Regions from separate parts of the Rhizobium sp. SU303 genome, predicted to be linked through region 2. Evidence: predicted binding sites of a transcription regulator. Region 2 holds the regulator's gene; each other region holds the start of a gene.

The links. The regulator PhoB, encoded in region 2, activates phosphate uptake and scavenging genes when phosphate is short. The targets are predictions, from matches to a motif close to TGTCATNNANCTGTCAT.
Region 1: the regulator PhoB is predicted to act here: its motif matches at 3,401-3,417, upstream of RlegSU303_RS06340 (alpha-D-ribose 1-methylphosphonate 5-triphosphate diphosphatase).
Region 3: the regulator PhoB is predicted to act here: its motif matches at 7,160-7,176, upstream of phnC (phosphonate ABC transporter ATP-binding protein).

The regions. Positions count from the first base shown of each region.
Region 1 is NZ_CP088095.1:1,252,793-1,262,588, forward strand. It holds gene RlegSU303_RS06325 (23S rRNA (adenine(2030)-N(6))-methyltransferase RlmJ) at 1-519, opposite strand, end outside; gene RlegSU303_RS06330 (molybdopterin-containing oxidoreductase family protein) at 536-2,740, shown strand; gene RlegSU303_RS06335 (NUDIX domain-containing protein) at 2,737-3,330, shown strand; gene RlegSU303_RS06340 (alpha-D-ribose 1-methylphosphonate 5-triphosphate diphosphatase) at 3,475-4,644, shown strand; gene RlegSU303_RS06345 (hypothetical protein) at 4,813-5,535, shown strand; gene purN (phosphoribosylglycinamide formyltransferase) at 5,620-6,291, opposite strand; gene purM (phosphoribosylformylglycinamidine cyclo-ligase) at 6,288-7,361, opposite strand; gene RlegSU303_RS06360 (AI-2E family transporter) at 7,607-8,731, shown strand; gene hdaA (DnaA regulatory inactivator HdaA) at 8,724-9,437, shown strand; gene RlegSU303_RS06370 (RNA degradosome polyphosphate kinase) at 9,504-9,796, shown strand, end outside.
Region 2 is NZ_CP088095.1:170,339-180,134, forward strand. It holds gene ppk2 (polyphosphate kinase 2) at 1-620, opposite strand, end outside; gene phoR (phosphate regulon sensor histidine kinase PhoR) at 862-2,085, shown strand; gene RlegSU303_RS00870 (substrate-binding domain-containing protein) at 2,280-3,314, shown strand; gene pstC (phosphate ABC transporter permease subunit PstC) at 3,477-4,958, shown strand; gene pstA (phosphate ABC transporter permease PstA) at 4,955-6,277, shown strand; gene pstB (phosphate ABC transporter ATP-binding protein PstB) at 6,294-7,109, shown strand; gene phoU (phosphate signaling complex protein PhoU) at 7,154-7,867, shown strand; gene phoB (phosphate regulon transcriptional regulator PhoB) at 8,002-8,685, shown strand; gene RlegSU303_RS00900 (GcrA family cell cycle regulator) at 8,954-9,487, opposite strand.
Region 3 is NZ_CP088095.1:4,800,193-4,809,988, forward strand. It holds gene RlegSU303_RS23470 (GrpB family protein) at 1-283, opposite strand, end outside; gene phnN (phosphonate metabolism protein/1,5-bisphosphokinase (PRPP-forming) PhnN) at 303-899, opposite strand; gene RlegSU303_RS23480 (alpha-D-ribose 1-methylphosphonate 5-triphosphate diphosphatase) at 896-2,035, opposite strand; gene RlegSU303_RS23485 (DUF1045 domain-containing protein) at 2,049-2,744, opposite strand; gene phnE (phosphonate ABC transporter, permease protein PhnE) at 2,864-4,216, opposite strand; gene phnE (phosphonate ABC transporter, permease protein PhnE) at 4,216-5,196, opposite strand; gene phnD (phosphonate ABC transporter substrate-binding protein) at 5,265-6,176, opposite strand; gene phnC (phosphonate ABC transporter ATP-binding protein) at 6,251-7,093, opposite strand; gene RlegSU303_RS23510 (DapH/DapD/GlmU-related protein) at 7,212-7,829, opposite strand; gene phnL (phosphonate C-P lyase system protein PhnL) at 7,826-8,533, opposite strand; gene phnK (phosphonate C-P lyase system protein PhnK) at 8,558-9,334, opposite strand; gene RlegSU303_RS23525 (alpha-D-ribose 1-methylphosphonate 5-phosphate C-P-lyase PhnJ) at 9,331-9,796, opposite strand, start outside.

The DNA of each region.
Region 1 (9,796 bases), 1.1 Mb from region 2:
GTCCTCCTCCTCGAAGGGCGGATCGACGAGCACAATGCCGCGCTTCTCCTTCGGCGGCAGATGCGCGCCGAGTGCCAGCCAGCCGTCAAGCTCGGTGATGCGGGCGTGGTGATCGCCCTCGAACAGCCGGTGCAGCCTGACATAGTCCTCGGGATGCAGTTCCATCGCCGACAGCCGGTCTTGCGGCCGGAACAGCATGCGCGCAAGTTTCGGCGAGCCGGGATAGAAGCGGATACCGCCCTGCGGATTGAGTTCGCGGATCGCCGAGAGGTAGGGCTCCAGCAGTTCAGAGATTTGAGGGCCGAGTTCTGCCTCCATCAGCTTGCCGATGCCATCGAGCCATTCGCCGGTTTTCTGCGCTTCTTCGGAGGAGAGGTCGTAGAGCCCGATGCCGGCATGCGTGTCGAGCACGCGGAAGCCGCCATCCTTCTTCTGCATGTAGCGGATCAGCCGCGTCAGCACGACATGTTTCAGCACATCGGCAAAGTTGCCCGCGTGATAGATGTGGCGGTAGTTCATTTTTGCTGATGTCCGTATGAATTCGCGTCATGGGGAATTTTTGTGGCTTTTGGCCGTGCAAGCCTTGGAATATACAAATGCCATGAACATTGCGACCCCCATCCACGCCAAATCATCCAAGCCCGAGAATAGGGTAGGCCACACTGCCTGTCCGCATGACTGTCCCTCCACCTGTGCGCTGGAGATCGAGATATCGGAGGATGGCCGCATCGGCCGTGTGCGCGGCGCCAATGACCATTCTTACACGTCAGGTGTCATCTGCGCCAAGGTCGCCCGTTATGCCGAGCGGCTCTACCATCCCGACCGCCTGATGCATCCGCTACGCCGCGCCGGCGCCAAGGGGGCAGGGCAGTGGCAGCAGATTTCCTGGGACGATGCGCTGGACGAGATCGCCGAAGCCTTTGTGAAGTCCGAGGCAAGGGACGGCAGCGAGGCGATCTGGCCCTATTTCTACGCCGGCACCATGGGCTGGGTGCAGCGCGATTCCATCGATCGCCTGCGTCATGCCAAGCGTTACTCCGGCTTCTTCTCCTCGATCTGCACCAACCCCGCCTGGACCGGCTTCACCATGGCGACCGGCACGCTGCGCGGTCCCGATCCGCGCGAGATGGGCCGCACCGATTGCGTCGTCATCTGGGGCACCAACGCGGTGTCGACCCAGGTCAACGTGATGACCCACGCCATCAAGTCGCGCAAGGAGCGCGGCGCGAAGATCGTCGTCATCGACATTTACGATAATCCGACGATGAAGCAGGCCGACATGGCGCTGATCGTCAGGCCGGGTACCGACGCCGCGCTCGCCTGCGCCGTCATGCACATCGCCTTCCGCGACGGTCATGCCGAGCGCGAATACATGGCGAGATATGCCGATGATCCCGAGGGTCTCGAAGCGCATCTGAAAACCAAGACGCCGCAATGGGCCGCCGCTGTCACCGGCCTTTCGGTCGAGGAGATCGAAGCCTTCGCCAGCCTCGTCGGCACGACGAAGAAGACCTTCTTCCGCCTGGGTTACGGCTTCACCCGCCAGCGCAACGGCGCGGTCGCCATGCATGCGGCGGCCTCGATCGCTACCGTTCTCGGTTCCTGGCAATATGAGGGCGGCGGCGCCTTCCATTCGAACAGCGATATCTTCCGCATGAACAGTGCCGAACTGACCGGCCGATCGATGAAGGATGCTGATATCCGCATGCTCGATCAGTCGCAGATCGGCCGCGTGCTGACCGGCGATGCCGTGGCGCTGCGCCACCGCGGCCCTGTCACGGCGATGCTGATCCAGAACACCAATCCCGCAAACATCGCGCCCGAGCAGCGCCTCGTCAGACGCGGCTTCGCCCGCAACGACCTCTTCGTCGCCGTCCACGAGCAGTTCATGACCGAGACAGCCGATATTGCCGATATCGTCATTCCCGCGACGATGTTCGTCGAGCACGACGATATCTACCGGGCCGGCGGACAAAACCATATCCTGCTGGGACCGAAGCTGGTCGAGCCACCGCCCACCGTGCGCACCAATCTCTTCGTCATCGAGGAACTGGCCAAGCGCCTCGGCGTCGCCGATCGCCCCGGCTTCGGCTTCACCGCCCGTGAGATGGTCGACCGCATCCTCGAATCGAGCGGCCTGCCGGATTACGACCATTTCCTCGAACACAAATGGTTCGATCGCCAGCCTGCTTTCGAGGAAGCGCATTACCTGAACGGCTTTGCCCATCCAGATGGCAAGTTCCATTTCCGCCCGGACTGGATCAATCAGCCGGCGCCGAACAAACCACCGGCCGCGATCGGCGCGCTCGGTCCGCACGCCGCGCTACCGGCCTTTCCCGATCAGGTCGATGTCATCGAAGTCGCCGATCCCGAGCATCCCTTCCGCCTCGCCACGTCGCCGGCGCGCAACTTCCTGAATTCGAGCTTCTCCGAGACCAAGACCTCACGCCAGAAAGAAGGCCGCCCCGAGGTGATGATCAATCCGGCCGACGCCGAAGCCAACGGCATCGCCCACGGCGATCTTGTCCGCATCGGCAACAGCCGCGGCGATCTGCGCATCCACGCCCGCATCACCACCGAAGTGAAATCCGGCGTGCTGATTGCCGAGGGGCTCTGGCCGAACAAGGCGCATGTCGACGGCGAGGGCATCAACGTCTTGACCGGCGCCGACCCCGTCGCGCCTTATGGCGGGGCGGCCGTGCACGACAACAAGGTCTGGCTTCGCAGGGACGCAGCATGATGCAGCCGAAATCACGGGTGAAGATCGCCGGCGAGGAGACGCTGTCGAATGGGTGGACGCGGCTGAGCAGCTATCTCCTCGACTATATCGACCGCAAGGGCGCGACCCATCGGTTGAAGCGGGAAGTCTACCACCGCACGCCGGCCGCCTGCATCCTGCTTTATGATCCCAAGCGCGACCTCGTCGTTCTCGTCCGCCAATTCCGCCTCGCCGTTCATCTCAACGGCGATCCCGCCTGGATAATCGAGGTGCCGGCCGGCCTTCTCGACGATGACCATCCCGAAGCGGCGATCCGTCGCGAGGCGATGGAGGAGACCGGCTATCGCCTGCGCGATGCGCGCTTCCTGTTCAAATCCTACACCTCACCGGGTGCCGTCACCGAAGTGGTCCACTTCTTCGCAGCCCTCGTCGACATCGCTGACCGCGTGGCGGAAGGTGGCGGCCTGGACGAGGAGCACGAGGATATCGAGGTCCTCGAGATCCCGCTCGACGAGGCGGCGGCGATGATCGAAACCGGCGAGATCTTCGACGTCAAAACGATCGTGCTTCTGCAATGGGCCTTGTTGAACAGGGCAAGGCTGACGGCGTGAATCCGCGAGGCGGGCGCATCGGATCATTTCTAAAGCCCAAGTTTCCGCTTTAAGATGATACGGCGCGAAATTTCATACGACTGTCACGAAGCGGTTCTATCCGCTGCGGTTTGTCAATCATCGGATGCGGTCAGGAGAAAGCCCATGTGGCTCAGCAATTTCACCCTCGTTCTCCCAAACGAGGTGGTGAGTGAAGGTTCCGTGCGTGTTGAGGATGGAGCCATCGCCGAGATCAGGCCGGAGCCGGTCGCCGGTGCTGCCATCGACGGCGGCGGGCGGCTGCTGATGCCGGGATTCGTCGATCTCCACGGCGACATGATCGAGCGCGAGATCGCCCCACGGCCGAACGCGACGATGCCGATCGATTTCGGTATCCACGAACTCGACAAGAAGCTTGCCGCCGCCGGTGTCACCACGGCGTTTGCCGCCGTCTCCTTTGCGACCGAAAGCGTCTACGGCCACGTCCGTTCGCTGGAGACGACATCAGCGGTGATCGAGGGCATCAATCGCCTGCGCGACGATCTGCTGATCGACCACCGCGTCCACGCCCGCTACGAAATCACCAATGTTGGTGCAACTCCTGCACTCGAACGCCTGCTGAATGCCGATCAGATCGACATGGTTTCGCTCACCGACCACACGCCGGGCCAGGGCCAGTACAACAACCTGCACAGCTACATTCTCAGCATTTCCGAGCGCCGCGCCATCTCCGAGGAAATGGCGGCGGAGATCGTTGCCAAGCGCATCGCCATGCGCAGCAATCCTGACATCGAGGCCAAGCTGAAGGAGATCGTCGCGCTGTCGCTGAAGCACAAGCTGTCGCTTGCCTCGCATGACGATGACAGCGTCGAAAAGGTCGCGGAGATGCACGATCTCGGCGTCACCATCAGCGAGTTTCCGGTCACCGCGCCTGCGGCAGAGGAAGCGCGCCGTCGCGGCCTCTGGACGTTGATGGGCGCGCCGAACGCGCTGCGCGGCCAGTCGATGTCGGGCAATCTCAGCGCGCTCGATGCTGCAAGGGCCGGCCTGCTCAGCGTCATCGCCGCCGATTATCATCCGGCCGCCTTCGTGCCCGGCATCTTCAAGCTTGCCGACATGGTGCAAGGCGGCCTGCCGGCAGCCGTTGCCATGGCGACCGGCAATGCGGCCCGCTCGGCCGGCCTGTCGGATCGTGGCGAGATCGCCGTCGGCCAGCGCGCCGATCTGGTCGTGGTCGAGCCGGGTGATATCAATCGTATCCGCGCCACCTTCCGCGCCGGCCGCTTCGTCTACAGCGACGGCACGCTGCATCCGTTAAGGGCGCTGGCGGCTTAGCTTTGATAGAACTTAATTGTCGCTGGGGCGGGCAGGGCCTGGCAACGCGTGCCGGGTTTGCAGCGTTAGATGTGATTGCCATAAAGGTGGTTTCTGCGTGAGAGTCCCCAGCGTGATCACCTTTAGGCAATATTCCGGGAAATGATCTTCAACTCTACGCGGACGTTCATGTCGATACGGCGCCATGTGGCCATTCCGGCGGTCTTTCTTCTGTCGGCGCTCCTCGGTGGATGCGACGGTTTCGGCTTCCATTCCTGGCAGTGGAACCAGAGAATAATTGTGGTCGTGGAAACGCCCACCGGAGAGCGCATAGGAGAGTCCGTCCAAAGAGTCAGCTGGTACGAAAGCCCCGCTTGGGCGCGGCTGGGTGACAGTGGCGGTTGGTTCAGCAGCGATCTCTCCGGTGAAGCGGTCGTGGTGGAGCTTGCTCCAGGTAGATACATCTTCGCGCTGCCGAAATCATATGATGGTATAGCGAGCGAGCAGGTTTTCAGGCCGCCCATCAGCAGATCAGGAAATGCCGCGAGCCTTCGCCAAGAAATCAGAGCACAAAACGATCACTTGGAGCGGTTGAGAGAGACGCGGGAAGTTCCGAGGTCGGCATATCCGGCATTGGTAACGTTTTCGGATTTGTCTGATCCCGCAACGGCACAAAAAGTCGATCCGGTAAATCTCAAGGCATCGTTTGGCTCAGGGTATCGACTTGTATCTATCAAACTCGCCATTACGGATGAGGCAAAGACCGAGGGCATCGTCCAGCGAGTCCTTGGACCGCGCTTCTTCGAAGATTGGGCTGGAAAGCGCGAAGCAGCATTCACAAGCAGCGGTCCTTTCAAAAAGCTTCCCTTTGCTTTTCAGCTTTCCCGAAACGATTTCATAACCGGAGAATAGCGTATGTCCATTTCATCGGAACTGATCATGGCGATCCTGTCGATGGAAAGCTATCTGCTGAGGGCAGATAGCTCTGTACTCTAACTAAGCGCGATCGCCGATCAGTGAAATCAGCTGAGCCTTGGATACAGCGGTCGAGGCCTCCACACCGACGGCCCTGCCGGCTTCCATCATCACGCGGCCCTCGGCAAAGAGCCGCAGCGCTTGCGGGTAGATCTGGTGCTCCACGGTGAGCACACGCGCAGCAAGGCTTTCGGCCGTGTCGCCGGAAAGAACCGGTACGGCCGCCTGGCCGATCACCGGCCCCTCATCCATGCCTTCGGTGACGAAATGCACCGTGCAGCCGGCGATCCGCATGCCGGCGTCGATTGCCCGCTGATGCGTATGCAGGCCGGGAAATAGCGGCAGCAGGGAAGGGTGGATGTTGAGCATCCGGCCTTCATAACGCTGGATGAAGGTCGCCGTCAGCAGCCGCATATAGCCTGCCAGGCAGAGAATGTCGGGTGAAAGCTCATCGAGCGCCGAAAAGATCGCCACTTCGTGCGCGTCCTTGCTGGCATAGTCCTTGCGGGGAAAAGCGAAGGTGGCAATGCCTTCGGCGGCTGCCTTTGCAAGCCCGCCGGCATCCGCCTTGTCGGAGATGACGCCGACGATCTCGGCCGGGTAGTCGGTTGCCTTCGCCGCCGCAACCAGCGCCATCATGTTGGAGCCGCTGCCTGATATGAAGACGACGGCGCGTTTGCGCGGCGAGCTCATATGGCAAGCGTACCCTTGTAGACCGTGCCGGCAGCGCCCTCGTCGCGGGCGATCATGCGGCCGAGCGTGACAACCGTCTCGCCCTCGGCTTCAAGTGCCGCGGAAACCATTGCGACGTTCTCGCCGGCAACGACGGCAATCATGCCGACGCCGCAGTTGAAGGTGCGCAGCATTTCTTTAGTCTCGACGCCGCCGGTCTTGGCGAGCCATGAAAACACTGGCGGCACCTCGACGGCGGCAAGATCGATCTCGGCCGCCAGATGCTTCGGCAGCACGCGCGGAATATTTTCCGGGAAGCCGCCGCCGGTGATGTGCGCCAGCGCCTTGATGGCGCCGGTCTCGCGGATCGCCTTCAGGAGCGGCTTCACATAGATCCGGGTCGGCTCGAGCAGGGCTTCGCCAAGCTTCTTGTCTTCGGCAAACGGCGCCAGCGCATCCCAATCGAGGCCGGACAATTCGACGATCTTGCGCACCAGCGAGAAGCCGTTGGAATGGACGCCGGAGGAGGCGAGGCCGAGGATCACGTCACCCTCGGCAATATCGCCTGATGGCAGGAGCTTGCCGCGTTCGGCAGCACCGACGGCAAAACCCGCGAGATCGTAGTCGCCGGAGGAATACATGCCGGGCATTTCGGCCGTCTCGCCGCCGATCAGCGCGCAGCCGGCCTCGCGGCAGCCGGCGGCAATGCCGCCGACGATGGCCGCACCCTGGTCGGGGTCGAGCTTGCCGGTCGCGAAATAATCGAGGAAGAACAGCGGCTCGGCGCCCTGCACCACGAGATCGTTGACGCACATGGCGACGAGGTCGATGCCGACGGTGTCGTGATAGTCGGCATCGATCGCGATCTTCAGCTTGGTGCCGACGCCGTCATTGGCGGCGACGAGAACCGGATCGGTAAAGCCTGCCGCCTTGAGATCGAAAAGCCCGCCGAAGCCGCCGATCTCGCCGTCGGCGCCGGGACGGCGGGTCGAGCGAACCGCCGGCTTGATCTTCTCGACGAGAAGGTTGCCGGCATCGATGTCGACGCCCGCATCGCTATATGTCAGGCCGTTTTTCCCAGACTGGCTCATGCTGGTCTCCGATGGCTATTTCAGGCGGCAAACGTGCCGCGTCATCTGCCGGTCGCAATTGCATGACAGGGGCTTTTATGCAAGCGCTGCATGGCGAAAGCTCCCAATTTCCCGCGTCTTCTTCCGGCCTTTCCGGGATTTGGCGCGACAGGGTTGACCATCTTTGCGCCTGCATCCTATGTGCTCAATGGCCGCTTCGTATCGGATGCGGCGTCAGACGGCGGCGAGCGATCAGCGGGGAAGCGATGCCACAGCAAGTCAGCGGCAACAGTCTCAAACGTCAGATTTTCTTCTGGCTGGCGGTTCTCGTCTTCTTCATCGTCTTTCTCTACGTCTTCAGCTCGATCCTGCTGCCCTTCGTCGCCGGCATGGCGATCGCCTATTTCCTCGATCCGGTGGCAGACAGGCTGCAGCGGCTGGGACTGAGCCGCATGATGGCGACTATCGGCATTCTCGTCGCTTTCGTGATCGTCTTCGCGCTGGCGCTGATGATCCTCATTCCGGTGCTGATCAGCCAGTTCAACGATTTCGCTCAACGTCTGCCGGGTTATATCAGCCAATTACAGCAGTTCATCGCGCAGGCGCAGAATTCGCTGCTGCCGGACTGGGTTGAGAACCAAGTGGGCACGATCAAGGACAATCTCTCGGGCATCCTGTCGGAGGGCATGGGCTTCCTCACCGGGCTCTTTGCGCAGATCTGGAATTCAGGCAAGGCGATCGTCGACGTCATATCGCTGCTCGTCGTCACCCCCGTCGTTGCCTTTTACATCCTGCTTGATTGGGACCGCATGGTTGCCAAGGTCGATCAGTGGATCCCGCGCGATTATGTCAGCGATGTCCGCCAGATCGCCAAGGAGATCGACCAGGCAATCGCCGGTTTCATCCGCGGCCAGGGCTCGCTCTGCCTCATCCTCGGCATTTATTATGCCGTCGGCCTCTCTCTCGTGGGGCTGAATTTCGGCCTGCTGATCGGCCTCTTCGCCGGCATGATCAGCTTCATTCCCTATGTCGGCTCGATGGTTGGTCTCGTGCTGGCGGTCGGCGTCGCGCTTGTGCAGTTCTGGCCGGATTATCCGTGGATCGGCCTGGTGCTCGTCGTTTTCTTCAGCGGTCAGTTCCTCGAAGGCAACATTCTGCAGCCGAAGCTCGTCGGCTCCAGCGTTGGCCTGCATCCGGTCTGGCTGATGTTTGCGCTCTTTGCCTTCGGCGTGCTCTTCGGTTTCGTCGGGCTTCTGGTCGCCGTGCCGGCGGCCGCGGCCGTCGGCGTCCTTGTTCGTTTCGCACTTTCACGCTACCTTCAGAGTGATCTTTATTTTGGCGGGTCGCCGAGTGGCAGTGCCCGGAAGACGAAATCAGTTCCCAATGAATGACGTGAAAAACGCTGATCCGAAGCGCAAGGCCGGAGAGCAGCTGCCGCTGGTCTTCTCGCACGATGCCGCAAGCGGGCGCGACGACCTCCTGATCTCGGAGCGGCTCGCCGCCGCCGTTTCGATCGTCGATGCCTGGCCGGCATGGCCATCGCCGGTGGTCGTGCTCGCCGGCCCCGTCGGCTCGGGAAAATCGCATCTCGCCCGCATCTGGCGGGAATTGAGCGGCGCCGTCGACATCCACCCCGAGCCTGGCTCGGACGCGGCGGTTGCCGCTGCCGCCGGCCCGGTGCTGTTCGAGGACGCCGACCGCCTCGGCTTCGACGACAATGCGCTCTTTCACGTCATCAACAGCGTCCGCGAAAACGGCACCAGCCTGTTGATCACCAGCCGTCTCTGGCCGATGTCGTGGCCGGTTTCGCTGCCCGATTTGCGCTCGCGCCTGAAAGCGGCGACCGTCGTCGAGATCGGCGAACCCGACGAGGCACTGTTGTCGCAGGTGATCGTCAAGCTCTTCGCCGACCGGCAGCTTTATATAGATGACAAACTCGTGCTTTATATCGTGAACCGGATGGAGCGGTCGCTGAACGCGGCCCAGACAATCGTCGAAAGGCTTGACCGGCTGGCCCTGTCGCGGGGCACGAAAATTACCCGGTCTCTTGCTGCCGAAGTATTGAATGAATTGGGAAATTCGGAACCGGCCGATTGATTGTCACAGTTCCGTCGTCAAACTGATATAATTGCCTTTGGCGATTGAAAACGGGGTAAGCGGACCATGGATAGCGCAGTCGCAGAACATCAGGAACTCACTCCGGAAATCAACGACAACACCCCCCCGCTGGAAGAGCTGCTCAAGAGCCCCGAGCGCTTCATCAACCGAGAATTCTCCTGGCTGCAGTTCAACCGCCGTGTCCTGGAAGAAACTTTGAATACCGAGCATCCGCTGCTCGAGCGTGTCCGCTTCCTGTCGATCTCGGCCGCTAACCTCGACGAGTTCTTCATGGTGCGTGTCGCCGGCCTCGAAGGCCAGGTACGCCAGAACATCGCCATCCGCAGCCCGGACGGCAA
Region 2 (9,796 bases):
AGCGGATCGTGCCGGCGGTCGTGGAAGCGCTTGAGCTGCATCTCGCGGCCGATATCGAGATAGAATTTGAAGAAGAAGATGCCCTCATGGGCGATGATCTTTTCGAGCTGCGGCGCCTGCTTGAGGAAATCCTCATATTGCTGCGGCGTGCAGAAGCCCATGACCGGCTCGACGCCGGCGCGGTTGTACCAGGAGCGGTCGAACAGCACGAATTCGCCAGCCGTCGGAAACTGCGCGACATAGCGCTGGAAATACCATTGTCCCTGCTCGCGGTCGGTCGGCTTGGTCAGCGCCACGACGCGCGCTAGGCGTGGGTTCATATTCGCCGAGGAGGCCGAAATCGCGCCGCCCTTGCCGGCAGCGTCGCGCCCTTCGAACAGCGCCATCACCCGCTTGCCGGTCGCCTGCAGCCAGAACTGCACTTTGACGAGTTCGATCTGCAGCTTTTCCAGCTGCTCCAGATAGTCCTCCTCCTTGAGCTTCTTCTTGTGGGGAAAGTCGCCGGATTCCAGCGCGCGTTCCTCCACCCAGGCCGGCAGAGTGGGATCGTCGACATCGAAGATGCGCTTCTTTCCGCGGATCTCCAGCTCCACGGCCCTGTTTTCGACGTCCTCGTCCATATCAGCCTCCACAGCCCGATCGCTTCTCTTCCTGCAAGCGAACATATTTACCGTTGAAAATCAAATCTTTCGCGGTCGACCGATAATTTTTCGTGGGTTTCTGCTGCGGCTTTTCGCTTCAAAGCGGTAGCCCGAAAACTTCTGTCATGAATTGCCGCTATCAGGCAGAGTTCAATATAAGAAAAACGAATCGACGGCGCGAGGGCACTTGCCAGACGAAACTCCATGGAGAAAAAGCCTGTTGGCGCGCATAAGGCGCGAACGGCCGGTGCTGCTGGCAGCAATCCTCAGCGCGCTCGCCGCGCTTGCCGCCGGCATGAACAAGTGGGTTGTGCTTGTCCTGCTGCTTGTGATGATCCTCACGGCGCTTTTCAATGAGGCGCCGATCATTGAGGCCGAGCCGGCCCCGCCGGTGGAGATCGAGCCGGAAGCGCCGCCAAGCCGGCTGCCTGAAGTTTCCGCCACGCTCTCCGGCCTCGATATCCCCGTCATGGTGCTGTCGGACGACGCCTCGGTGCTCTTCCAGAACCGCGCTGCCGAAAAGGCCTTCGGCGAGGTGGCGCTCGGCGCCCATATATCGGCCCGTATGCGCTCGCCCGGCGTGCTCGACATGGTGCGCGAAACCATCGCCACCAACGCACCGAACCAGATCGAGCATTCCGAGCGGCTGCCGTCCGAGCGCGTCTATATCGTGCGCAGCGCGCCCATAGAATTCGCGGCCGGAGACGGGCCGCACGAGCGCTACTTCATCCTGTCCTTCCGCGATATTTCCGAGGTCCGCCGCATCGACCGCATGCGCTCGGATTTCGTCGCCAATGCCAGCCACGAGCTGCGCACGCCGCTTGCCTCGCTGCGCGGCTTCATCGAGACCATCCAGGGGCCGGCGAAGAACGATCTGAAGGCGCAGGCGCGTTTCCTCAACATCATGCTCGACCAGACGACGCGCATGAGCCGGCTGGTCGACGACCTGCTGTCGCTCTCCCGCCTGGAGCTGAAATCGCACATTGCGCCGGATGAGAAGATCGATCTGGTGCCGCTGCTCGGCCATGTCAGGGATGCGCTGGTGCCGCTCGCCAGGGATGTCGGCGTCGACATCAATCTGCATCTGCCGGATGGTAAGGTCGAGGTGCTGGGAGATCGCGACGAACTTGTCCAGGTCTTTGAGAACCTGATGGAAAATGCTTGCAAATACGGCCAGGAGGGCGAGATCGTCGATGTCTGGCTGAAGAACGGCACCGGCCAGCCGGTCGAGGTCAGCATCGTCGACAGGGGCCCGGGCATCCCGGCCGAGCATGTGCCGCGGCTGACGGAGCGCTTCTACCGGGTCAGCATCGAGGACAGCCGCTCGAAAAAGGGCACCGGCCTCGGCCTTGCGATCGTCAAACACATCCTCACCCGCCACCGGGCGCGGCTGATCGTCAAGTCGGAAGTCGGCAAAGGCACCGATTTTACCGTCCGCTTCTAACGATATGTCGCAACACTTTTACGTTGCATAATTTTATCATTTTAAATCAATAACTTATATTGTCACAAATGTTTCATCGATTTGACATAAAAGGACGAGGCTTCAAGAGCTAAGAGAGTCCCGCCGATGAAAAAAGGCAATGCGAGGGCCTCTCTAAGGCCGCACTCACACAAGCCCAATGCGGGAGATTTCTAATGAACACCTTCAAGCTCACCGTTGCCGCGCTCGCTGCAACTGCTGCTTTCGCTGGCGCTGCCGTCGCCCGCGACCAGATTCAGGTCGCTGGTTCGTCCACCGTCCTGCCTTACGCAAAGATCGTTGCCGAGTCCTTCGGCGAAACCTTCACCAACTTCAAGACGCCGGTCGTCGAATCCGGCGGCTCGGGCGCTGGTCTGAAGGAATTCTGCAAGGGCGTTGGCGAAGACACCATCGATATTGCGAATTCATCGCGTCCGATCAACAAGAACGAACTGGAAGCCTGCAAGGCTGCCGGCGTAACGGACATCCAGGAAGTCAAGATCGGTTATGACGGCATCGTCTTCGCAACCGACGCTTCCAACCCTGATCTCGCTTACGTTCCTGCCGATATCTACAAGGCCCTCGCAGCCCAGGTCGTCGTCGACGGCAAGCTCGTCGCCAACCCCTACAAGAAGTGGTCGGAAGTCAACCCGAAGCTTCCGGCTGTTGATATTGCTGCCTACATTCCGGGCGAAAAGCACGGCACCCGCGAAGTCTTCGAACAGAACGTTCTCGCTGCCGGCTGCAAGGCCTCTGGCGCAACCGACGTCATCGCTAAGGAAATCGCCGAGAAGGCTGCCCAGGGCAAGGCCTGCGTCGCAGTCCGCAAGGACGGCGTCGCCGTTGACATCGACGGCGACTATCCGGAAACCCTGGCGCGCATCGCCGCCAACAAGACCGGCGTCGGCGTATTCGGCCTTTCCTTCTATGAAAACAACGCCGACAAGCTCAAGGTTGCTTCGATGAGCGGTATCGTTCCGTCCACCGAAACGATCGCCAACGGCACTTACCCGGTTTCCCGCCCGCTGTTCTTCTACGTCAAGAAGGCACATCTCGGCGCTGTTCCGGGCCTGAAGGAATACGTCAACTTCTTCGTATCCGACCAGATGATCGGCCCTGACAGCCCGCTCGTCGAATACGGCCTCGTTGCCGCTCCGGATGCCGAGCGCGAAGCGATCCGCAAGGAAGTCGAAGCCGGTAAGGCTATGTAATGAATTTTGCCGGCGCGGTGCCTTTCAGCCCGCGCCGGCATTGCTTATGTCCCTGCCGGGCATGTCCGCTGCAGGGTTGAATTTCTTCTCCATGATTGGAAGCTGAAGGCAGCTGACGAAGCTGCCGGGCTTTTTGGGGCTATGGGCCTGGGGACGTAACGAATGAGCACATCCATCATACTTTTGTGCCTTGTGGTGATCGGAGTCGCCGCCTATCTGGTCGCGCGCAACCGTGCCACGGCGCTTGCCGGAGGCAGATCCTCCGCACTGCATTCACGGCCGGCCTATTACGGCGCCTATGCGGCGATCTGGGCAGTTCTTCCCGCCCTCATCGTCCTTGGCCTCTGGCTCTCCATCAGCCCCGGCATCATCCAGTCTTCGGTTCGCAGCGCTTTCCCTGACGACATCAAGGCTCAGGTCTCGGTCGAGCAGGATCTTGGTTATTCGACGGTGGCGACGGTCGCCCGCGGCCTGACGATGCTGACCTCGGATGAAACTGCGGCGGTCGGCAACGATCCGGCTGCGCTTCAGGCCAAGCTCCTCGAAAAGGGCGTGCCGCTTGCCGGCCAGCCGCTGCCTTACATGATCGACGCCGCCAGGACGCTCAACGCCATGAGCTTGACGAGCCGCATCGCCATGACGGCGATCGTCTTCGCGCTCGCCATTGCCGGCGCCTTCTATGCGCTGCGCTCCATCGCTCCGCGCTTCCGCGCCCGCAACCGGGTCGAGCGCGTCATGCTCTGGGGCCTGCTGCTCGCCTCTTCGATCGCCATTCTGACGACGATCGGCATCGTGCTCTCCATGCTGTCGGAAGCCGCCCGCTTCTTTACGGCCGTTCCCGCCATGGACTTCTTCTTCGGCACGGTCTGGGATCCGCGCTTTGCCGGCGCCGGCAGCTCGTCCTTCGGTCAGTTCGGCCTGATCCCGCTGCTGCTCGGTACGATCTATATCGGCCTGGTCGCCATGCTGGTCGCCGTGCCGGTCGGCCTCTTTGCCGCCATCTACATGGCCGAATACGCTTCGATGAAGGTGCGCTCGATCGCCAAGCCGCTGCTGGAAGTGCTCGCCGGCATTCCGACGATCGTCTACGGCTTCTTCGCGCTCGTCACCGTCGGTCCGTTCCTGCGCGATTTCTCCGCCCAGGTCAGCGGCCTTCTGTCCGGCAACTACAGCAATTTCATTCAGGCGCAGAGCGTTCTGACGGCCGGTATCGTCATGGGCATCATGCTGATCCCTTACGTGTCCTCGCTGTCGGACGATATCATCACCGCCGTGCCGCGGTCACTGCGTGACGGTTCGCTCGGTCTTGGTGCCACACGCTCCGAAACCGTCAAGAAGGTGGTCTTGCCCGCAGCCCTTCCCGGCATCGTCGGCGCGTTGCTGATGACTGCCTCGCGCGCCGTCGGCGAAACCATGATCGTCGTGCTGGCCGCCGGTGTGGCCGCCCGCATCCAGATCAACCCGTTCGAGCCGATGACGACGGTGACGGTCAAGATCGTCAACCAGCTGACCGGCGACCTTGAGTTCACCTCGCCGCAGACGCTGGTTGCCTTTGCCCTTGGCATCACGCTGTTTTGCATCACGCTTTGCCTCAATATCTATGCGCTTTACATCGTGCGCAAATACCGGGAGCAGTACGAATGACGGATATTGTTTCTCCCACATCAGGCGTCACCGTTTCCAAGGCGCCCGCGCGCCGCGATATCGGCATCAAGCGCCGCTATGCCGCCGAGCGCCGGTTCCAGGCCTATGGCATCGCCGCCATCACCTTCGGCCTCGTCTTCCTCTTCATCCTGCTGTGGACGGTAATCGGCAAAGGTTATACCGCCTTCCAGCAGACGGCGATCACCCTGCCGATCGAATTCGTCGAGAAGACGATCGACCCCGACAATAAGCGTGCGACCGACCCTTCGGTGCTGATCGCCGCCAACTATCCGGTTCTCCTGCGTGACGCGATCGTCAAGCAGCTGAACATCAATGCCTCGAGCCGTCCCGACGTGCGCGATGCATCCGCCATGCTGTCGAAAAGCGCGCCGATCCAGCTGCGCGATATGGTGATTGCCGATCCGTCGATCATCGGCAAGACGGTCAATGTCACGGTGCTCGCCGACGCCAATGTCGACAGCGCCAACAAGGCCCAGATCGACCTCTCGGTCGATGAGAAGAACCGCAAGGTCAACGACAAGCAGGTCGGCTGGATGAACGAACTGAAGGCGAGCGGCGCGCTCCACAAGCAGTTCAACACCGGCCTCTTCGTCAACGGCAATTCCAGCCGTCCGGAGGCCGCAGGCCTTGGCGTCGCCCTGATCGGCTCGCTCTACCTGATGCTGATCGTGCTCGTGCTCGCTCTGCCGATCGGCGTCGCCGCCTCGATCTATCTCGAGGAGTTCGCGCCGAAGAACAAGCTGACGGACCTGATCGAGGTCAACATCAACAACCTCGCCGCGGTGCCTTCGATCGTCTATGGTCTGCTCGGTCTTTCCGTCTTCATCAATTTCATCGGCCTGCCGCGCTCGGCCTCGCTGGTCGGCGGCCTGGTGCTGACGCTGATGACCCTGCCGACGATCATCATCGCGACGCGTGCGGCACTGCGCGCCGTGCCGCCGTCGATCCGCGCCGCAGCGCTCGGCCTTGGCGCTTCGAAGATGCAGATGGTGTTCCACCATGTGCTGCCGCTCGCCATGCCGGGCATCCTGACCGGCACGATCATCGGCCTGGCGCACGCGCTCGGCGAAACCGCGCCGCTGCTCCTGATCGGCATGGTCGCCTTCGTCGCCAATGCGCCGACGACACCGCTCGATCCCTCGACGGCTCTGCCCGTACAGGTCTATATGTGGGCCAACGAGGCCGAACGTGCCTTCGTTGAGCGTACTTCGGGTGCCATCATCGTCCTGCTCCTGTTCCTGATCGTCATGAACATGGGCGCCATCCTCTTGCGTCGTCGCTTCGAGCGCCGCTGGTAAACGGAGTTACAAGATCATGAACATGTTGACGGAAGCTGCAGTTGAAAAGGCGCTGGATCAGAAGATGAGCAACGTCCCTTATAAGATGATCGGAAAGGATGTCTCGGTATACTACGGCGAGAAGCGCGCGCTTTTCGATGTGAACCTGAACGTCCGCGAAAACACCGTAACCGCTCTGATCGGCCCGTCCGGCTGCGGCAAGTCGACCTTCCTGCGGTGCCTCAACCGCATGAACGATACGATCGACGGCTGCCGCGTCACCGGCAAGATCACGCTTGATACCGACGATGTCTATGATCCCGATATTGACGTCGTCGAGCTTCGCGCCCGCGTCGGCATGGTCTTCCAGAAGCCGAACCCGTTCCCGAAGACGATCTATGAAAACGTCTCCTACGGCCCGCGCATCCATGGCCTTGCCAAGTCGAAGGCCGATCTCGACCAGATCGTCGAGACCAGCCTGCAGCGCGCCGGCCTCTGGAACGAGGTCAAGGACCGCGTGCATGAATCCGGCACCGGCCTGTCGGGCGGTCAGCAGCAGCGCCTCTGCATTGCGCGTGCCGTCGCCGTCAGCCCTGAAGTCATCCTGATGGACGAGCCCTGCTCGGCGCTCGATCCGATCGCCACCGCCAAGGTCGAGGAACTGATCCACGAGCTGCGCGAGAACTACACGATCGTCATCGTCACCCACTCCATGCAGCAGGCCGCGCGTGTCTCGCAGCGCACCGCCATGTTCCACCTCGGCAATCTCGTCGAGGAGAACGACACCGACAAGATGTTCACCAATCCCGACGATCCGCGCACCCAGGACTACATCATGGGTCGCTTCGGTTGATTTTGGCGACACCAAGCCTTCCCGTTATTCGAGGATAAAGCCCCATGGCATCGACACATATTTTTTCTGCCTACGATGATGATCTGAAGTTCCTGTCCAGGCGGATTTCCGAAATGGGCGGCCTGGCCGAGCAGATGGTCAGCGAAGCCGTCCGCGCCCTCGTCAACGGCGATACCGCACTGGCGCAGAAGGTCATATCCGACGATGTGATCCTCGATCACGCCGAACGCGAAATCGGCGACAAGGCGATCGTCACCATCGCCCGCCGTCAGCCGATGGCCTCGGACCTGCGTGAAATCATGGGTTCGATCCGCATCGCCGCCGATCTCGAACGCGTCGGCGACCTCGGCAAAAACACCGCCAAGCGCGTCATCGCCGTCCAAAGCACCGGCGTTCCCCGTAAGCTCGCCCGCGGCCTCGAGCATCTGTCCGAGCTGGCGCTCGTCCAGCTCAAGGAAGTACTCGATGTCTACACCAATCGTTCAGCCGACAAGGCGAATGCGATCCGTGAACGCGACAACGAGATCGACGCGATGTACACCTCGCTGTTCCGCGAACTTCTGACCTATATGATGGAAGATCCGCGCAACATCACCAGCTGCACGCATCTTCTCTTCTGCGCCAAGAATATCGAGCGCATCGGCGACCATGCCACCAACATCGCCGAGACGATCTTTTACATGACGACAGGCGCACAGCCGGAAGGCGATCGTCCGAAGGACGACAGCGCCAACACCGTCGGTGCGGTCACGGAATAACCGCCCGCACAATTAGTTGCGTGCGCGCCCGTCCGGGGCGCGCAAAGAGGTCGCAGCCAATTTCTGAATTTGCGCAGGATGAATTGCTTAAATCACCCCTGATTTAAGGATGATGCGCGAGGAGACCGACACGCATGATCCCGAGAGTTGCAGTTGTTGAAGACGAGGAAGCCCTCAGCGTGCTTCTTCGCTACAATCTCGAAGCGGAAGGCTTCGAGGTCGATACCATCCTTCGTGGCGACGAAGCCGAAATGAGGCTCCAGGAGCGCACGCCCGATCTTCTCATCCTCGATTGGATGCTGCCGGGCGTCTCCGGCATCGAGCTCTGCCGGCGCCTGCGCATGCGGCCGGAAACCGAGCGACTGCCGATCATCATGCTGACGGCGCGCGGCGAGGAGAGCGAGCGTGTCCGCGGATTGTCGACGGGTGCCGACGATTATGTCGTCAAGCCCTTCTCGACCCCCGAGCTCGTTGCCCGCGTCAAGGCGATGCTGCGCCGCGCGCGTCCCGAGGTGCTGTCGACGGTGCTGAAATGCGGCGATATCGAGCTCGACCGCGAAACCCATCGCGTCCATCGCAAGAGCCGCGAAGTCCGCCTCGGCCCCACCGAATTCCGCCTGCTGGAATTCCTGATGTCGTCGCCGGGCCGGGTCTTCTCCCGCTCGCAGCTTCTCGATGGCGTCTGGGGCCACGATATCTATGTCGACGAGCGCACCGTCGACGTCCATGTCGGGCGCCTGCGCAAGGCGCTGAATTTTTCCAACATGCAGGACGTCATCCGCACCGTCCGCGGCGCCGGTTATTCGATGGAAGCCTGAGGGCTTCCATCTGAGCCTGCTGACAAAACCCTGGCAGAACCTGCGACGTGATCCTCGGCCTTGTGCCGAGGATCTGCGCACGCCAAATTAAGCATTTGAAAATAAAGGATTTTTGGCAAAAGTAGTTGGGGTGGTCAGATGCTCGGCACAAGGCCGAGCATAACGGAGGAAACCTTACAAGCAATTCGGATGCCCGAGCGCTTCCATCCACGCGCATAAAAAAACGGGCCACTCGGCCCGTTTTCTGCATTCTGACGATGGTTGTCGTTCAGCTTGCCCGCGCTGCTGCCCGGCGGCGTTCGTTGACCGGCTGGTAGGCGAGCTTCTGGTGATAGCCGCAATAAGGCGAATTGTCGGGGGATTCGCAGCCGCAGAAATGGAAGTCGTCCTTCAGCGGATCGCCGACCGGCCACTTGCAGGTGCGTTCGGTCAGTTCCGTCAGGCCGAGGCGGCGCGAAATCGGCACGACCACGTTGCCTCTCGGCACGTATTCCATTTCCTCGATCGTTTCGATCTCGATCTCTTCCTTCAGCATCGTCGCGCCCTGCTGGCGGGTGACGGTGCGGGTCGTGATCCGGGAGGTGTAGTTCGGTGCGCGCGGCGCCGATGTGTTGCGCTTCGGCGTTCGCGCCGCAGTGTTGGTGCCGCCGGCCTTGGCACGGCCGGGAAGGCACAACCGGTGCACTTTGCCGATGACCGCGTTTCTGCTGACCCCGCCAAGCTGCGCAGCAATCTGGCTGGCGCTCAGTCCTTCGGCCCAAAGCTTCTTGAGTTTCTCGACCCGCTCGTCTGTCCAGTTCATGCCCTGTCTCCACCTTTTGCGTTGGTGATGGCAGAATCCCTCACCGTTGTCCCGGGAGCTCCGAAACAAGAAACGCTTGATCAATTTTGGTGACTAGTTCCGCCGCATGCAGTCTAGTAATTGATCTTTAACCTAGTGTGAGGCTGACTCCGTGACAAGAGTCGCATGAATCCGGATGAATCGAATTCGTAGTTTTCCCCAACTTGCTGCCCCTGCGTGGCATTTCTGCAATAATGCCTGTTGAAGACTGAAAACGCCGCTGTACACCTGTGCTGCATACGCTAAGGGCGCCGTTTTGTTGACATTGCA
Region 3 (9,796 bases), 380 kb from region 2:
CTTGATGATCGCGGGTGAAAGCCCATCGTTGCTCTCCGGTATCGCCGTGGAAGACGAAATCGGCAGCGCGCACGATCTCGATCGCCGCTGCCAGGAAGGCGTCGGATATCATCACCGCATCGAGGTCGATCTTCGGCTTGGCCGGCAGGCCAGGCACCGACGTACTGCCGATATGATCGATGGAAAGCACGCAGTCCCCGAGTAGGATAGAGACCTCGGCGCTGATCTCGGCAAACAGCCGCGGCCAGGAAGGATCGTAGTCGACAACTTTGATGGCGCGCATGCCCTTCCTCTCGATCTGTTCAGGGCGCCTTGGTCAGCAATCCGTCGAGGATCTCGATCATCTTCTGCTCGGCCTCTTCGAGCGAGCCGCTATTGTCGAGCTCCACCACGTCGTATTCGCCGCGCACCGTCAGCGGTCCACGGGCGAGCCGCGCCATGATATCCTCATGCGTCTCGCGGCCGCGCGCCTCCAGCCGGCCGGCGAGCACTTCGGGGCGGGCGGTGACGTTGATGACCTTCAGCCGCGGAAAGGCGGCCTGGAAACGATGAAGCGCCGAGCGTGAACCGTTGGCGACGACCACATGGCCCCTTGACAGCGCCACCGAAACCTCGGCCGGAATGCCGTATTTCAGGCCATGCGCTTCCCACCAGACGGCGAAGGAGCCTGACTGCTCCATGGAGGCAAACCCTTGGAGGGAGACGGAAAGATGGTCTTCGCCGCCGGCGTCACGATGACGGGTGATGACGCGGCGGACGAAATGCACATCGTCGCGGCCCCTGAAACGCCGGGCGGCAAGATTCATCAGCGTGTCCTTGCCGGCGCCGCTCGGTCCGACGACGACGACCATGATGCCGCGCTCGGCTCCGGCTCCTGCGTGGGGTTCGTGCGACATCATGCGACACGGCGTCCCTGGCGCCAGACGGAGCGTGTCACCGGCACGCCATGCGAGCGGTGGACGCGCACGAGATCGGCGCGTAGCCCCGTCGCGATCCGGCCGCGGTCATCGAGACTGACGGTGCGGGCGGGCGTCGACGTTACCATGGCGATCGCCTTCGGCAGGCTGATGCTCTCGACTTCGTCGGCGAGGATGAACGGCGCATGCAGCAGGCTGAGCGGCACGTAGTCGGAGGAAAGCACGTCGAGCACCCCCATCTCGGCAAGGTCGCGGGCGGCGATATTGCCGGAATGGGATTTGCCGCGCACGATGTTCGGCGCCCCCATCAGCACGCTCATGCCGTGTCCGTGCGACGCCCGGGCGGCATCGAAACTGGTCGGGAATTCGGCCAGCCGCACGCCGTTGTCGATCGCCTCGTCGACATGCGAGAGCGTCGCATCATCATGGCTTGCCACGGTGATGCCGCGCTCGGCGCAGACCTTGGCGATGGCGTTGCGGTGCGGCGTCGAATTGCGCGCCGATTCTGCCTGGCGCTTGGCGACGAAACGGGCAAAAGCCTCGTCGCTCAGGCCCCGCTTCTTCTGGTAGTAGAAGATATATTGATCCATCGTCTGGAATTGCCGCTGGCCGGGCGCATGATCCATCAGCGAGACGAGCCGCACATGCCGGTCGTTTTCGAAATCGGCGAAATGTTCGAGCACATTGTCGGCCGAGACCTCGCAGCGCAAATGAAGCAGGTGCTCGGCGCGCAGTCTGCCTTCCGTCTCTGCCGACTGGATGGCATCGGCCATCTCGCGCATCTCGCCATGTTCGAAGCCGCCGTCTTCGTCCGCCCCCATGCGCAGGCAGTCGAACACCGTGGTGATGCCTGATGTGACGATCTGGGCGTCATGCGCCTGGATAGCGGCAGTCTTGTTCCAGCGAATGCCGGGACGCGGCTGATAATGGCCTTCGAGATGATCGGTATGCAGCTCGACAAGGCCTGGAATGATGTAGTCGCCTTCAAAATCTTCGCCGGCTACCGAGTTACCCTCGGAAATGTCGGCGATCTTCCCGTCGCGGATGAGGATCGAGCCCGAGAGGACGTCATCCTCAAGAACGATGCGGGCGTTGGAAAACACGGTCTCTTTGCTCATGGCGTCAGGTCTTTCAGCTTTTGGCGCCGGCAAGCGGCAGCCAGGAATGAACTTTGAACGGGGCACCGCGCGTCTCCTCGATGAAGACGGCAAGGCCGGAAATCGAAAGCGGCCGGCCGGTGAAATCGGCAAACCGCTCGGTCAGGATCGCTTTCATGACCGCGGCGCGTGTCTCGGGCACCTGGCCGCTCAGCGTCATGTGAAAGCCGAAATCCTCCATCACGTAAGGATAACCCCAGCGCTGCAGATGGGCGCGCTGGCTGTCGCTGAGCTTCTCAGGGTTGCGTCGCGCCATATCGGCCTCGGAAAGCGCTGCGCGGAACGGTTCGAACGACCTTACCACCTTCGCGGCGAAATCCTGAAGAGGTTGATGAAGAGAACCGGGAACGAGGGCAAAAAAACGGCCGAGCTGGCCGAGGACAAGCTCAGGAATCTCGAAGGCTTGCGTGCGCTGGGCAAAATCCTCGGCAACGGTCATGAGATCCCTCTCGGTGACCGAGGAGGCGAGCGAAAACGGCGCCTTGATCGTGGCGTGAAAACCGTAGCGGCGGGGGTCGGCGGTCAGCTCGAACTGTTCTGCAGCACCCAGTTGCGCATGGTCCGGTGCAGGATAGGTCTCGCCGGTGAAGGCATTGCGGCCGAGCCAGAGCGAGGCCGCGCCGGTCAGGGGATCATCCTTCGGCGGCGAGAAATAGAGAGCGTAGCGCAAGGCTTTTATCCTGGGGATCGTCCAAACGGGGAGCGCACAGTGCAGTGATTTGGCGGCGAACCGCAAGCAGGCTCCCGGCTAAAAGATTTCCGTGACAGAATGATGATGGCATCAATTCGTCAGTGGCCCTTTTTTCCCATCACGCGCGAACGCAGCGCATTCGAGAGATTGTCGAAGGCGAAGACCACGAGGAGGATCAGCAGGACCATATAGGCGACTTTGTCCCAGTCCGAATTGGTCTTCATGGATTCGAGCAGCTTAAGGCCAATGCCGCCCGCACCGACGGCGCCGATGACGGTCGCCGAGCGGGTATTCGATTCCCAGAAATAAAGCGATTGCGAGATGAACACCGGCAGGACCTGGGGGATGACGCCGTAACGTTGGACGGCCACCGGTGCCGCACCGACCGATCTCACGCCCTCACGCTGCTTGTCGTCGATGTTCTCAAGCGCTTCGGCATAGACCTTTCCGAGTGCGCCCGTATCGGTGAAGAAGATCGCCGCGATGCCTGGGAGCGGCCCTGGGCCGAACGCACGGGTGAAGAACAACGCCCAGATCAGCATGTCGATCGAGCGCAGGAAATCGAAGAGCCGCTTCGTGGCCCAGTTCGCAGCGCGGCTCCGCGTGATGTTGCGCGCGGCGATGAAGGCGAGCGGGAAAGCGACCAGCGTGCCGAACAGCGTACCGACAAAGGCCATGACCAGCGTCTGCATCAACTTCGTCAGGATGTCGCCATGCTGCCAGCTTGCGTTGTTCAGGAAGTTGTCCAATGCCAGCGAGGCATTGGACTGGTTGGGATCGAGCCGTTCGCCGGAGAACATCAGGCCGACGACCTCAGGCAGGTTCCGGCCCCAGAAGGGCGACTGCGTATCGAAGAAGAAGTTCGCCCAGCCGAGAAAGCGGCGCTGGACATAGACCTGGCTGGTACGGATTTCCGCCTGTCCCGCGAAGCCGTAATAGACGATCACCTTGTTGTCGCCCCGCTCCATCTGGGCAGGCGCATCGGCCGGCAGGGAGGCGCGATCGCGGGTGATGGTCACGGGGTAGAGCTTGCCGTCGATATAGACGTCGACGCGGCTCGGCGTCACTTCCATGCGGTTGCCGTCGCTGCCGAAGGTGACGGTGTATCGGCTGCCATCGGCATTGGGCTTCAGCCAGTTGATATCGGCGCCCTCGGGATACTGGCGGCGGCTCGTCCATTGGGGGACGACCTGATCGTTCTGGAAACGCAGGCGCGGCTGGGCGCGCCAGGAATACCAGTCCTGGACATAGACCGCCGCGCGGTCCCAGTTGCCGTTCACGAAGGTGGGAATGACGTTGAAGAAGGCGAAGCAGAAGGCAAGATAAACGAAAACCGCAGCTGAAATGAGGAGCAGACCCCAGCGTTGCATGAAGCTGCGATGGAAGACGTCCGGATAGGCGGAAAGCAGTCGTTCGCGCTCGGCGGCGTTGATGGTCGGAACCGAGGACATCAGGCTGCTCCCTGTCCGAATTCGAAGGACTGCTTGCCGATCAGCCGGCGGCGCAGCCAGGCGGAGAATTGGTCGACGCAAATGACGGTGATCAGCAGCAGGATGATGATCGCATAGGTCTTGGCAGCATGGTCGCGTCCGATCGAGAGGCTGAAGACCTCACCTATGCCGCCGCCGCCGACGGCGCCGATTATAGTCGAGGCGCGCACGTTGATCTCGGTCCGCAGCAGCGTGTAGGAGACGAAGTTCGGCAACACCTGCGGCAGGATCGCGAAGCGCACGCGCTCCAGCCAGCCGGCGCCGGCGGCGCGCAGGCCTTCATCCGGCTTCATGTCGGCATTCTCGACGACTTCGAAGAACAGCTTGCCAAGCGCGCCGACGGTATGGACCCATACCGCGATGATCGCCGAAATCGGACCGATCGACAGGATCGCGGCGAGGAGGCCGGCGACGACGATTTCTGGGAAGGCGCGCATGATTTCCATGATGCGCCGCACGACCCAGCGCGTCACGCCTGCACCGACCAGATTGGTGGAAGCGAAAAAGCAGAGCAGGAACGCGCCGCTCGCACCGAGAATGGTGGAGACGATGGCGATGTTGAGCGTGATCGCGAGCTGGTAGAAGAAATTCGGGATGTAGAAACTATCGGTGATCCAGACGCGGTCGCTTGTATAGTCGTATTTGATCGAACCGTCGGAAAAGGGCGACGGCAGATCGAACATGGCGCGGAAGATCTCCAGCGGACTGTCCGGCACGAAGCTCTTCATGAAGTCGAAGAAATAGGGAAGGCGCTCGAAGAACTTGCCCGAATTGGCGCTGTTGGCGAAGTCGAGCGAGGCGCCGAGGATGATCAGAAAGACCACGATTGAAACGACGGTATAGATCCGCCGCGTTCGAACCTGGCTCTGATAATGATCGAGGATGGTGCGGGAGCCCCCCTGCAATCCGCTCAGAGAGTCCGCGCCGGCCGAGTGCGCCATATGTGGCTTCCTTCTTGAAAAACGGCGGCATCATAACGATGCCGCCGCAAGACTGTTCAGACTGAGGATCAGCCGCCGATAACGGCCTTACGGGCGTCGATGATCGTCTGATAGAAGCTCTGGTCGACCGGCGCCCAGTCAACGTAGCCGCCGCCCGTGAACGATTCGAAGCAGCTCTTGTCTGTCTTCGGCAGTTCGGCGAAGTAGGCGGTAACCTTCTTCTGAAGGTCGGCCGGCAGCTTCTGGGAAACCATCAGCGGACCGTTCGGGATGAGCGGCGACTTCCAGACTTCGACGATATCGTCCATGTCGAGCAGGCCCTTGGTGACCATCTGGTGCAGATTGCCGGAGGAGTAGCCCTGCGCCCAGTCGCCCTGACCGGAACCGAAGGTGGTGCCGACATCGAACTTTTTGTCGAGAACGCCGAGAACGAGGTTCTCGTGGCCGCCGCCGAAGCCGGTTTCAGCGAAGTACTGCTTGACTGGTGCGCCGGTGTCCTTCGGAAGGGCAACGTTAGGAACAAGGTAGCCGGAGGTAGAGTCCGGATCGGCGAAGCCGAGCTTCTTGCCCTTGGCGTCGGCAAGCGTCTTGATGCCGGAGTCCTTGCGGGCAACCATGATCGAGTAGTAGCCGGTCGAACCGTCTGCCTGCTTGGTAGTCAGAACCGGGGTGACGGCGTTCGGATCCTTGATATAGACCGCGGCGTAAGAGGCGGCGCCCATGACGGCGAGGTCGATCGTACCGCCAAGGAGACCCTGGATGACGCCGTTGTAGTTCGGCGATGGGAAGAGCTGAACTTCAGAAACGCCGGTGGCAGCGATCAGGCCGGGCTTGACGCACTGGGTGCGGCGAACCTGGTCGGCTTCGTTTTCACCGCCATCGAGACCGATGCGGAGGACCTTGACGTCCTGGGCAGCAGCATTGCCGGCGACGGCGGCGACGGCGATGGTTGCCATCATGATCTTGCGGAATGCAGACATGGAAGTCTCCTTTTGTGACATGGTTTGTTTGTCAGTTATTTTTCCGACCGTTGTCCCCGTCGGCCGGAAACGGGTCAGTGCACGGCGGCTGCTTTGGCCACCCTGCCGGATGAGACATTCTCGGCGCGGCGCTTGGATTCGAGGCTGGTCGAGGTCAGCGTTTCGTCGATGCCGGCGCCATCCTTGTCGGTCCCGTAGATTTCCTTCACCGCTTCGGCGGTCAGCTCCGAAGGCTGGCCGTCGAAGACGACGCGGCCGCCGGCCATGCCGACGATGCGCTCACAATAGTTGCGGGCGGTATCGAGCGTATGAAGGTTGGTGATGACGGTGATGCCCTCGCGTTCGTTGATATCGCGCAGCGCATCCATGACGATCTTGGCGTTCAGCGGATCGAGCGAGGCGATCGGTTCGTCGGCAAGAACCATTTTCGGGTTCTGCATCAGCGCGCGGGCAATCGCCACGCGCTGCTGCTGGCCGCCGGAAAGCGTGCCGGCTGCCTGCAACGCCGTCTGCTCGATGCCGAGGCGTTCGAGTGCTGCGATCGCATGCACGCGTTCCTCGCGCGTGAAGATGTTGAGCAGGCTCAGAAGCGTCGAGCGGTGGTTGAGGCGACCGAGCATGACATTTGTGAGAACGTCGAGGCGCGGCACCAGGTTGAACTGCTGGAAGATCATCGCGCAGTCGCGCTGCCAGTTGCGCAGCGCCTGACCGCGAAGCCCGGAGACCTCGACGCCAGCGAAATGAACGGAGCCGGAGCTCGGCTCCTGAAGCCGGTTGATCATGCGCAGCAGCGTCGACTTGCCGGCGCCGGAGCGGCCAATGATGCCGACCATCTGGCCCTGAGGAATGTCGAGCGTGACGGAATCGACAGCGAGCTTTTTTCCGAAACGACGTGTGACATTCTTCAGCTCGAACATCATGCTCTTCCCTTGCAATCCATGCCTTGATCAGCTTCGCATTAGTCCCGCTTGATGAACCTCGCATGTCATATTTGTGTAAGTCCTGTCACAATTCTCAGCCACTATATCGGGGGTTTTAATCGCCGTAGCGGGACAGGAAATCTTCCGCGTCAAGGTTGCGGAAATCCTCGAGCGCCTGGCGCAGCCGCTCGTGCTCCCAGTCCCACCAGGAAAGCCTGTCCATCCGTTCGCCGACTTCTGTTGGAAAGCGCTCGCGGATGAGTTTGGCCGGTACGCCGCCGACGATCGTATAGGGCGCGACGTCCTTTGATACGACGGCGCCGGCCCCGATCACCGCGCCATTGCCGACGTTGACGCCCGGCAGGATCGTCGCCCCGTGGCCGATCCAGACGTCGTTGCCGATCGTCACGCGGTTTGCGCGCCGCCAGGCGAAGAAGTCCGTCTCCATATCGCCGTCCGGCCAGTAGTCGGCGGCGCGATAGGTGAAATGATGCAGCGTCGCACGCCAGGTCGGATGGTTGGTGGCGTTGATGCGCACCGCGGCGGCGATATTGACGAATTTGCCGATCGTTGCACACCAGACCGAGCCGTCCTGCATGATGTAGGAATAGTCGCCGAACGTGGCCTCGCTGATGCGGCAGCGTTCGGAAACCTCGGTATAGCGCCCGAAGGTGGATTCGCTGACGGATGCCGTCTCATGAAAATAGGGCTCGATACCCAGCTTGCGGCTCATGCAGCGATCTTCCTGGGTGAGAACTGCTGGACGTCGAGAATGCGGTCGGCGACGGCTTCGCGTACTTCTTCGTCGTGGAAGATGCCGAGAAGGGCCACACCCGCCTTCTTCTTTTCCGCGATCATGCCGACGACGACGGCACGGTTCCTGGCATCGAGCGAGGCTGTGGGTTCGTCGAGAAGCAGGATCGTGTGCCCGGTGATGAAGCCGCGTGCGATGTTGACGCGTTGCTGCTCGCCGCCGGAGAAGGTGGCGGGCGGAAGCTGCCAGAGCGTTTCCGGCAGATTGAGCCTGGCAAGCAGGGCGCCCGCCTTTTCCCGTGCCGTGACGGCGTCCTCGCCGCGTGCCACCAGCGGTTCGGCAACCACGTCGATCGCCGCGACGCGCGGCACGGTGCGCAGGAACTGGCTGACATAACCGAGCGTATTGCGGCGGACGTTAAGAATGGTGCGCGGATCGGTGGAAGCGAGATCGATGATGCGTCCGTCGTGACGAATGAGGATCTGGCCGGTGTCGACGGCATAATTGCCGTAGATCATCTTGAGCAGCGAGCTCTTTCCGATGCCTGATGGGCCGCCGAGGACGACGCATTCGCCCGATGCGACGGAGAAGGCGACATCGGAGACGACGGGCAGCTTGATGCCGTCGCGCAGGTGCATGGTGAAGCTCTTTGAGACTTCGGAAACGACGAGGGGCGTTGCCATATTCTTCTTCCTTGGTTTCGGGCCTCAGACCTGCAGGATCGAGGAGACGAGCAACTGGGTATAGGGTTCGCGCGGGTCGTCGAGCACGCGGTCGGTGAGCCCGTGTTCGATGACGTAGCCGTCCTTCATCACCATCATCCGGTGCGAGAGGAGGCGGGCGACGGCGAGATCGTGGGTGACGATGATGGCCGAGAGACCGAGATCGTTGACGAGGCCACGCACGAGGTCGAGCAGTCGCGCCTGCACCGAGACGTCGAGGCCGCCGGTCGGCTCGTCCATGAAGACGAGGCGCGGGCCGGTGACGAGGTTGCGAGCGATCTGCAATCGCTGGCGCATGCCGCCGGAAAAGGCGCGCGGCTGGTCGTCTATGCGGTCGGCGTCGATCTCGACGCGTTCGAGCCAGTCGATCGCCGAGGCACGGATCTTGCCATAGTGCCGGTCGCCGATCGCCATCAGCCGTTCGCCGACATTGGCGCCGGCAGAGACCGTCATGCGCAGGCCGTCGGCCGGGTTCTGATGCACGAAGCCCCAGTCGGTGCGCATCAGGAAGCGCCGCTCGGCCTCGTTCATGCGATAGAGGTCGCGGTAGCTGCCGTCGCGCATGTGATATTCGACGCTGCCGGTGCTCGGCAGCAGCCGAGTGGAGAGGCAGTTGAGCAGCGTCGTCTTGCCGGAGCCGGATTCACCGACGATGGCGAGCACTTCGCCGGGCCAGAGCTCGAAGGAGACGTCGCGGCAGCCGATACGGTTGCCGTAGAATTTCGAAACGTCACGGACTTTGAGAAGCGGAGTATCGCTCATTCTGCAGCCTCCCGGGCCAGCATTTCGCCGGCATATCCGTGCGCGCGGCGGTCTTCGCAATAATCGGTGTCGGAGCAGACGAACATGCGCCCACCCTTGTCGTCGAGAACCACTTCGTCGAGATAGACTTCCTCGGCGCCGCAAAGGGCGCAGGGTTTGTCGAAGCGCTGGATATCGAAAGGGTAATCCTCGAAGTCCAGGCTGACGACGTTGGTATAGGGCGGAACCGCATAGATGCGCTTCTCGCGTCCGGCGCCGAAGAGCTGCAGCGCGTCCGACATATGCATCTTCGGATTGTCGAATTTCGGCGTCGGCGACGGGTCCATGACATAGCGGCCATGGACCTTCACCGGATAGGCATAAGTCCGCGAGATGCGGCCGTTATGGGCGATGTCCTCGTAGAGCTTCACATGCATGAGGCCGTATTCTTCGAGCGCATGCATCTTGCGGGTCTCGGTCTCG